DNA from 3 places in the Halolactibacillus sp. JCM 19043 genome. Region 1 is predicted to be linked to each of the others. Evidence: predicted binding sites of a transcription regulator. Region 1 holds the regulator's gene; each other region holds the start of a gene.

Region 1 (3,286 bases):
TAAAGCGGCTTCAAGAATCTCTTTACTATCTAAATCTAAGTGGTTCGTCGGTTCATCAAGAATTAATAGATTCGCTTGTTGCATCATTAATTTAGCCAGTGATAAGCGTGCTTTTTCTCCTCCACTTAACGCATGAACTGGTTTTAATACGTCATCACCACTAAATAAAAAATTACCAAGGATGGTCCGAATATCTTTTTCATTCATCATCGGGTAATCATCCCATAATTCATTTAAGACCGTTTTCCGTTGACTAAGTTCAGTTTGTTCCTGATCATAGTAGCCAATGTCTAGCTTTGCGCCGTACTGAATGTCTCCGCTAGAAGCGTTTAATTTCCCGATAAGGATTTTTAATAATGTCGTTTTCCCGACCCCATTAGGACCAACAAGTGCTAATCTGTCGCCGCGATTAATATTAAATGAAACAGCTTCAAAAATAGGGGTAGGATCATCAGGATAACAAAAACTAAGATTGTCTACTTTTAAAACATCATTCCCACTTCTGCGCTTTACGTCAAATGAGAAGTGCGCACTTTTCTCATCCCCTTGTGGTGAATCCATTTTGTCCATTTTCTCAAGTTGTTTACGTCTACTTTGAGCGCGCTTTGTTGTTGATGCTCTAGCGAGATTCTTCTGCACAAAGTCTTCCAATTTTTTGATTTCTGTTTGTTGTTTGTCAAATATTTTTAATTCTTGTTCATAGTCACGTGCTTTTTGGTCTAAGTAGTATGAATAATTCCCGTGATATTTTTTTGATTGTGTGCGAGACAGTTCATAGACCGTGTTAACGGTTTTATCTAAAAAGTAACGGTCGTGAGACACAATGACAATCGCCCCAGCATAATTATTCAGGAAGTTTTCAAGCCATGTTAATGTTTCAATATCCAAGTGGTTTGTTGGTTCATCTAATATTAAAATATCTGGTTTTTGTAGTAATAATTTGGCGAGAGCCAGTCGTGTCTTTTGACCACCACTCAGTGTATGAATCAGCGTGTCAAAGTCGGATTCATAAAAGTTCATGCCATGTAAAACACTGCGGATGTCTGATTGGTATTGGTAGCCTCCGTTATGTTTAAAATCGATTTGTCGCTGGTCATACTGATTTAGTAATTGTTGATACTTTGGTTGATCTTGGATAAAGGCTGGATCGCCCATTTTCTGTTCCATTTGTCGTAACGCGCGTTCTTCATTAATTAATCCTTCAAATACGGTTAGCATTTCATTATAAATGGTGTCTGTTGATTCAAGTCCGGTATGTTGCGATAAATAACCGAGCGAGACGTCTTTTGCCTGGTGAATCTCACCCTCATCGTATGATAATTCACCTGCCATGATCTTTAGTAACGTTGATTTCCCTGCACCGTTACGTCCAACAACCGCAATCCGGTCTTTCGTTTGGATTTCTAGTTTAATATTGTCTAGAATCGTATCAGCACCAAAACGCTTTACTAGTTGATTTATTTGCATTAATATCATTTATTTCACCTCATCTAAGCTAGTGTATCGCAACAGGCAGAGATGTTGCAAGCAAATTACTAGGGGTTTGTGATATAATTGTATATACTAGGTGTCGTATTCAGAAAACAGACAAGATAGTTTTTTTTTGGTACACTAAAGATAAAGATAAAAAAGATAACAACCATCGACGAGTGATCAATATATACTTACAGCGAATAGGGATAGATATTAGTAAAAGAGGAGAATGACAATGGCATCACAAAACAAAATTCCACAAGCAACCGCGAAACGGTTACCACTGTATTATCGATTTTTAAATAATTTACATTTACAAGGCAAATCACGCGTGTCTTCTAAAGAGTTAAGTGAAGCAGTCAAAGTTGATTCAGCGACGATTCGTCGTGACTTTTCATATTTTGGCGCATTAGGTAAAAAAGGTTACGGATATAATGTTGAATACTTACTTGGCTTCTTTAGAAAAACCCTTGATCAAGATGAGACGACAAAAGTTGCCTTGATTGGGGTAGGTAATTTAGGAACAGCTTTTCTGCATTACAACTTTACTAAAAATAATAATACGAAAATCGAAATGGCCTTTGATCTGGATCCGAATAAAATCGGCACAGAATCAGGCGGCGTACCGATTTATTCAATCGATGATATGGAAGACCATTTAGAAGATGTGCAAGCGGCTATTTTAACCGTGCCTGGTGCAGTCGCACAAAACATTGCTGAACGACTGGTCGCTGCTGGCATTACGGGTATTTTAAACTTTACACCGGCGCGTATCACCGTACCAGATGAGGTGCGTGTGCACCACATTGATTTATCGGTTGAGTTACAATCATTGATATACTTTATGAAACACTATCCTAACGCTTAATAGGTGATTAAAATGAATAGGCCTAGCCTATACTTTTATTTGATAACAGAAGATTAAAAAAGAACAACCCGATAAGGGCTGTTCTTTTTTTAAACATATTGAAGCAACATCAGACGTAAAAACGTCTATTTTTTTTGATCTTTTTTCTTGTTTTTGATCTTCACGTGTAGCTTAAATAATCGATAACTGGCACCTAAATCAAAGGTGGCGAGGACGGTCAAGAAAATCGTTAATGGATTTAAGACAGTATCTTCAATGGCCTCAAAGGCAAAATAGATGAATAATAAACCGATAAATAAATATAAATAAGCATGCATGAGTGGTGAAATACGCATGATGTTACCCCCCAAATATAATAATCTGTAGCTGTTCTAGTTGTTCCAATAGTTCTTGTAGCTCTGCTGGTTGGTAAGTAAATTGTATAAGGACGACAATACTATTCATAGCCACATGAGCAAAAATCGGAACGATAATACGTTTCGTTTGGACATATAGGAAACTAAACACAAGCCCCATAATAAAATAAACAAGCAAATGTGTAAAGTCCGCATGAACAAGCGCAAAAATTAAGGATGAAACGAAAGCGGCGATTAAAAAGTTCGTCCGTTTATTCATCTCACCAAAAATAATCTTTCTAAAGATCAATTCTTCAAGAATCGGACCAATCACACTAACGACAATAATAAAGACGGGAAAATTAAACGCAATCGCCATAATTTCTATCGTATTTTGGGATTGTTCCGTAATACCAAAGACAAGCTGTTGAATAATATTGGCGAAAGCTTGCCCTAAAAAGGCTAAGAAAACACCGGAAATTGACCAAATGATGGTTAGAGGTAGATCTGTTCTTTCTGGATGTCGAGGTAAGTGACGTTCGCGTTTCAGTAGTAATAACGAAACAAGTAGCGCCACAATAAAGCTAAATACTTGCCAATAAATCAATAG
Region 2 (3,286 bases), on a different contig from region 1:
TTACCGATATAGTAAGGGAGCGTGAAACGATAATTACTAATGTCTTCTTCTAAATCGCAAATGTTGTTAGCAAGCATCAGATTCGCGATTGTTAGTACGCTCGGTAAGCTAATCAACAGAATTTCTAATAAATAAATCAAGTTCGCTTCAAACTGTAACGTTGCGCCGTCAAAGCCTAAGTGAACAATACCTTGGTCATAAGCATTAATATAAACAGCTAAAAAGATAATCCCAAAGCCCATCGTAAAGCCTGAGAAAACTTCTCCGAGTGGCATACGTGACAAGGGGATGGGACCGAACGTATAAAAAATGCCAATCGCAAAACAAATAGCCCCAATGACTAAGACGAATAAATCCGTTCTCACCGTCAACCAAATACCTAATCCACTCGCTATCACGAGCATGGTAATAATCGTTTGAAAAACAAGCGTTGTCGGAATATTTTCTTGACCGATAACGTTGCGTTCTTTTCGGTATTCATCTGAGGTTGCTTTTAGATAATCCATAAAATTATTAATCGCCGTCGTTGTTAAATCAAACAGTAACATCGCGATAAAGAAAATCAAGGTATTCACCACATCAAAGCTATCAAAGCGTAGCCAGACGAATAAGATTCCAATTAAAAACGGAAACACACTCGCAATTTTCGTTTGGATTTCAACAAGTTTTAAAAATGTAGGTATCGTCATATTTCGCTCTCCTTTTTCTCTCACGACTCATTTGTTTCAAAATTTTCATTTAACACTTCAAATTGATTGGTTAATCCACTGGATAGCACAATTCGTTTATCTTTTGTGACAAACACCGCTTCAACATCTTCCAATGTTTCAATAAGTGCAAGTCCGTCATCTAAACCTAAACTAAAAACAGAAGTTGATAACGCATCACCTGCCACTGACGTTTCGCTCACGATTGTAACTCCCGCAATCTCATTATCATATGGGTAACCCGTCTTTGGATCAAGGATATGATGATACTGTTCGCCATCAACTTCTAGATAACGCTCATAGATACCTGACGTTACGACGGATAGATCACTTGCCCGAATACGACCAAGCAATTGTCCACGTCCTAAATAAGGATTTTGAACACCAACTGTCCACTCTTCACCTGATGGTCGGTTGCCTTTTACGTACACATTACCACCAAGGTCAATAATCGCTGTGGTCACATCTTCCGCGTCAAAATACTTCACAACTTCATCGGCAATAAAGCCTTTTGCGATACCTCCGAGGTCAAGTTCCATATTTTCTGATGGTAAATAGACCGTTTGATTGGTTTCATCCAGTTCAATCTTCGTATAGTCCACGATCGGTAACGTATCATCAATCTCTGCTTGAGACGGCTTTCTAGCATCGTCATAACCGATCCGCCACAAATTCGTTAATGGACCGGTTGTCACATCAAATCCACCGTTAGATAACTCACCATAGTGAATCGCCTCTTTCACTAAGTTAAAGACAGGCTCAGAGACTTTCACCGGCTCCTTACCAGCATTTTTGTTAATCGCACTGACTTCAGATGTCGCGACTTCATCGCTTAATACTGCTTCCCAGTCCGAAATCAAATCAAAGGCACCTGATACAGCCGCTTCTTTTCCTTCATCATACACCGATAGATTGACGACCGTCCCTAACACAAAACCTGTTTCTTTTATTGGGCTATCTAATAATCCATCATCATTACCGCAAGCCGATAACAATAAGACGGTTAACAGTAACAAACTCATTAACTTGTTGCGTCTCAATCGCATCATCTTCATCCCTCTTTCATGTAGCTGTTTTTCTGTGAATATTATCACAAGTCTATATCTTAACGAATGGACTGTATAAGTGCCAGTCATTTGCTTTACGTGAAACGTGCTAATAACCAAAATAATAGACAGTCCTACTCTATGTGATGGTTTTCCTTTACTATTCTAGCGGTTTTTCTTGTCAATGTGAATACTTTGACAACTATTTTGTATAATTAATTGCTTTAATCACCATCTCGCTATCTTCATAACCTTATCAGGGCGTATGAGTCGTTTAATTATGTTCTCTATATAAATTCAGTGAAAGAGCGCATCGTTGATATTATTTAAATAATGACATATTAATGAAGATTCTCACTTTTTAAGTCGACACAATTCAACATATGTATATAAGTATGTGAAAATCTATACTTTTTATATATTTTCTTATAAAATCTTTCAAAAGCCCTAGACATCCGACAAAAATGGCGTTAGAATAGGTAACGGTTGTTCAAGTATTCACAACAAATTTTTAATTTGAAACAAATATATATATTAGGAGAGTGAGCGTATGGCTAAAAAAGATATCGTCTTGATTGGCGCCGGGTATGCGGGTGTTCATGCGGCGAAGAAGTTAGCTAAGAAGTTTAAAAAAGACGACGATGTGACGATTACACTAATCGACCGTCACTCGTACCACACAATGATGACAGAATTACACGAGGTTGCTGCACACCGCGTGGAGCCTGATGCGATTCAATTCGACTTGCGTCGTTTATTTAACCGAACAAAAGTGAATCTTGTCACAGACAACGTCACACATGTTGATCATGACAAGAAAAAGGTGATCACTGAAACAGGCGAATTTAACTTTGACTACCTCATCTTAGGTATGGGCGGGGAACCAAATGACTTTGGTACACCTGGCGTGAAAGAACACGGCTTTACCCTTTGGTCATGGGAAGATGCTGTTAAAATGCGTGAACAGATTGAAACAATGGTGCACCGTGCAGCAAATGAACATGATGAAAAAACACGCCGCGCCATGTTAACATTCACTGTTTGTGGTTCTGGTTTTACTGGTATCGAACTTGCGGGTGAATTGCTTGAATGGAAAGGTCGTCTCGCAAAAGACCATAAACTTGATCCTGAAGAAATCACGATTTATGTCATTGAAGCAGCACCGACGATTCTTAACATGTTAGAGCGTCGTGATGCAGATAAAGCAGAACACTATTTGCAAAAACATGGCGTAAGAATCTTAAAAGACTCACCGATCGTTGAAGTACGCGAAACAGAAATCGTGCTTCAAAGCGGCGAAGTCATCCCAACATATACACTTGCGTGGACTGCTGGGGTTAAAGCTAATACAGATACAGAATCATTTGATTTAGAACAAGCGCGCGCAGGCCGCTTAAAAGTAAATAAATATATGCAATCAGAAGCTCATAAAAACGTCTATGTTGTTGGTGACTTAGCGTACTTCGAAGAAGAACCAGGTAAGCCAACACCACAAATCGTTGAAGCTGCAGAACAAACAGGGACAACCGCAGC
Region 3 (3,286 bases), on a different contig from region 1:
GTCGTTGTTGGGTGTGTACGCATCATCTTTTTTCTCTGCCACTTACCGTATGCTGTTATTAAAATAACGCTGATGGTAACGCTCAGATGCCTTACTTTTCCGTTCTTTATTCTCATACGGTATGCGGTAAACAAGCTCAAACAATCGAAGGTGAAGAGGGAAGAACTAACAAAAGATGCGACAAATGGCGGTTAAAGACACTGTAGAACCATGAAATGACAAGGGATTTGTCTGAATTAATCCGTAAAAAGGTGGATACATTTTTAATCAAACTATAGTACAATATATGTAAGTTGAAATAGGTAGGTAATGATTAAAGGAGGAGACAGCGATGGGCGAAAGAGATAATGTCAAACGCATTCGATCAAATTATATGAATAAGTACGATGCCAAACAAGAACGTTTCAGAAGAAGACAACGCCTCTTGCGTCGACGTCTCATGGTCTTTGGAATCATCTTCTTTATAACAATTGCCGCTTTTGCGCATGCTTACCTAGAAAAGCAATCACTTTATGCGAAAAAACAACAAGAATATGAACACTTGCAAGAAGAATTAGCCACTCTTCAGGAAGAAGAAACGTCCTTGCAGGAGGAGATTAATCTCTTACAAGATGAAGATTATGTCTTACGTATCGCAAAAACCAACTATTTTCTCACAAAAGAGGGCGAAATCATATTTAAATTAACAGAAGAGACGCCATCTTATTGACATTGTTTTCATTGCCTGGCTATAATATAGCTAGGTATTATATCTTTTTTTAATTCTTAAGGAGGAGCATTTTTTTTATGTCAATCGAAGTAGGCAAAAAGCTGCAGGGTAAGGTAACGGGAATCACAAATTTTGGTGCGTTCGTGGAATTGCCAGAAGGTAAAACAGGTCTGGTCCACATTAGTGAAGTTGCCGATAATTATGTGAAGGATATTAACGAACATTTATCAGTAGGAGACGAAGTGACCGTTAAAGTCCTTAACGTTGAATCTGATGGTAAAATTGGTTTATCGATTAAAAAGGCAAAGGATAACCCGGCACCAACTCGCCGTAAGCCAAATCATAGCCAACAAAAACCAACGCGGGAACGTCCAGAGAATTTCGAGTCGAAAATGAATCGCTTCTTAAAGGATTCAGAAGATCGTCTTGCATCATTAAAGAAACATACGGAATCTAAACGCGGTGGTCGCGGAGCGAAAAGAGGCTAACTCTTACGGTAAGCTTTGAGCTTAAAATATATCAGCCAAGTCATTGTTTCTCTAGTAGAAACAGCGGCGTGGCTGTTTTTATGTGAACTAAGAAGAAAGTCCCGAAAAATGTGTAAAAAATCGCTCGTCTATACTTTTGTGTTTAAAAAGTATAGATATGTGATATAATAAACATGTACGTGTGAACGTACATAAACTATCAAACTTAGGGGGAATTTCACATGAAATTCAAATTATTTTTAGCGATGATTTTATCTGTCGCACTTCTAGCTGCCTGTGGTTCAGACGATACAAGCTCTGATGACACGACAGACGAAGGTGCAGACACAACAACAGCAGCGTCATTTGCCGATGACGGTGAAGCACTGAAAGAAACAGCATCAGAAAACGGTACATGGATCATTATCCCAACACAAGACATGACAGTGGAGGGTGAACTTGTGGTTGCGGGTGAATTCCGTGATGGCGGCGAAGAAGATGGCGACATCTACCGTAAAATCGCAGCTTACACGCAAGATGATGAGCGTAACATTATTGACCAATGGACAATTACAACCGATCGTTTAGTTGTTCAAAGTGAAAACTTAAACTTCCAAGGTGGTATCCTTGAAGGTGATGTGTATGTTGAAGCTAACGGTTTCCAATTACACGAAACAGCAACTGTAACAGGTAACGTTGTCTTTGCGAATGCCGACTACGAAGCATCAGCTGCTTTAGATGGTACGGTTGAAGGCGAAGTATCAGTAGAAGAATAATCAATAAAAGTATTAAATGAAGAGCTTGGGGCTTCCTAAGCTCTTTTTAATTATTATTTTATCGTCTTTGTAAAACTTCATTATTAAAACAAGCATCCACAATCAAAAGAGATTGTGGACGCTTGTTTTGGTTAGAGTGAGTTAATTATTTATCGAATATAACTTATAAAGTGCGCTCTAACATATCGGTGATAATGTGTTTAAGGGTTGCTTTATAGTCACCTTCTGGTAACTTGCTTAAAGTGTTTAAAGCTTTTTTAGTGTAGCGTGCTGCCAGTTTTTGTGCAGCGATCACACCGCCTGTTTGATCAATAAGAGCTTTTAGCTCATGAATGGTCTCATCGCTAAAGGGTGTCTCTTTGTTTAGTAAGGCTCCCACCTTTTCTGGTTGTTGTTGGTAACTATAAATCAGTGGTAACGTATAAATACCTTGTCGAATATCAGCCATGACGGGTTTACCGACGTCTTTTGCATCACCTTTAACATCTAAAATATCATCAATGATTTGAAACGCCATCCCGATATATTTCCCCATATTATACGCACGCTGTCTATCGCGTAATGAGGCCCCACTTTCAGTAGCGCCGGTATAACAGCTTACCGCAAAGAGTTGCGCTGTTTTACCCGAAATACGTGATAGATAGCTCTTTACACTCTTCGGTGGAGTGAAGCGAGACTCTAACTGATCAAGTTCACCGATTAAGACTTTTTCCATACTACGGGCATTGTAATTGAGTAAGTTTAATTCTTCGGTATACTGTGACAACATGTTAAAGCAAATAGAAAAGAGATAGTCCCCGGCATAAATCGCATAGCGATTATCTTTTACTGTGTGTAAGGTAGGGATTTGTCGTCTTGTATCGGCTTGGTCAATCACATCATCATGGATAAGTGTGGCCATATGGAGGGTTTCTAATGCTGCCGCAAAAGCAATTGATTTATCACGGTCGTATTGATTCCCCATTTGACTTGTGAGTAAGGCAAAGACCGGACGTAGCATTTTGCCGTGATTATTCGTCACCTTTTTAATTTGTGCTTCAATTTGTTTGTTTTTTATTCGTATATGTTGACTGATTGTCTCTTCTACTGCCCGAAGATCATCGATGAGCGCCTCGTTATTTTGCCAAATCTGATAGGTAGTCATAATCTAACCTCTTTCATATCATCTATTTCAAGTGTTTTTAAGTCCATATAATAGTGCAGACGTTCGACGCGATGTAATAAATAGTGAGCGGCAATACCGGTCGCAATGCCTGTTAAAATACCGATTAGCGATAACACGGGTAAATAAAGCATCACACTAAAGGTATTGGCGACAAGACTAGCGACGACTA

The links. Region 1 encodes Rex, which represses fermentation and respiration genes when NADH is low (regulators of the CRP and FNR family bind a similar motif). Its sites were predicted from a motif close to TTGTGAAATATTTCACAA; they were not measured.
Region 2: JCM19043_RS08320 (FAD:protein FMN transferase) is a predicted target of Rex. The motif match lies at 1,938-1,955, and genes of this name have one in related genera.
Region 3: JCM19043_RS08345 (polymer-forming cytoskeletal protein) is a predicted target of Rex. The motif match lies at 1,355-1,372, and genes of this name have one in related genera.

What each region holds. Positions count from the first base shown of each region.
Region 1 is NZ_BAXD01000020.1:4,740-8,025, forward strand. It holds gene JCM19043_RS10130 (ABC-F family ATP-binding cassette domain-containing protein) at 1-1,476, opposite strand, end outside; gene JCM19043_RS10135 (redox-sensing transcriptional repressor Rex) at 1,709-2,341, shown strand; gene JCM19043_RS10140 (DUF4305 domain-containing protein) at 2,467-2,676, opposite strand; gene JCM19043_RS10145 (CPBP family intramembrane glutamic endopeptidase) at 2,681-3,286, opposite strand, start outside.
Region 2 is NZ_BAXD01000014.1:23,529-26,814, forward strand. It holds gene menA (1,4-dihydroxy-2-naphthoate polyprenyltransferase) at 1-689, opposite strand, end outside; gene JCM19043_RS08320 (FAD:protein FMN transferase) at 710-1,747, opposite strand; gene JCM19043_RS08325 (NAD(P)/FAD-dependent oxidoreductase) at 2,304-3,286, shown strand, end outside.
Region 3 is NZ_BAXD01000014.1:28,656-31,941, reverse strand. It holds gene yabQ (spore cortex biosynthesis protein YabQ) at 1-195, shown strand, start outside; gene JCM19043_RS08355 (septum formation initiator family protein) at 332-709, shown strand; gene JCM19043_RS08350 (S1 domain-containing RNA-binding protein) at 787-1,197, shown strand; gene JCM19043_RS08345 (polymer-forming cytoskeletal protein) at 1,419-1,952, shown strand; gene JCM19043_RS08340 (polyprenyl synthetase family protein) at 2,116-3,096, opposite strand; gene JCM19043_RS08335 (Gx transporter family protein) at 3,093-3,286, opposite strand, start outside.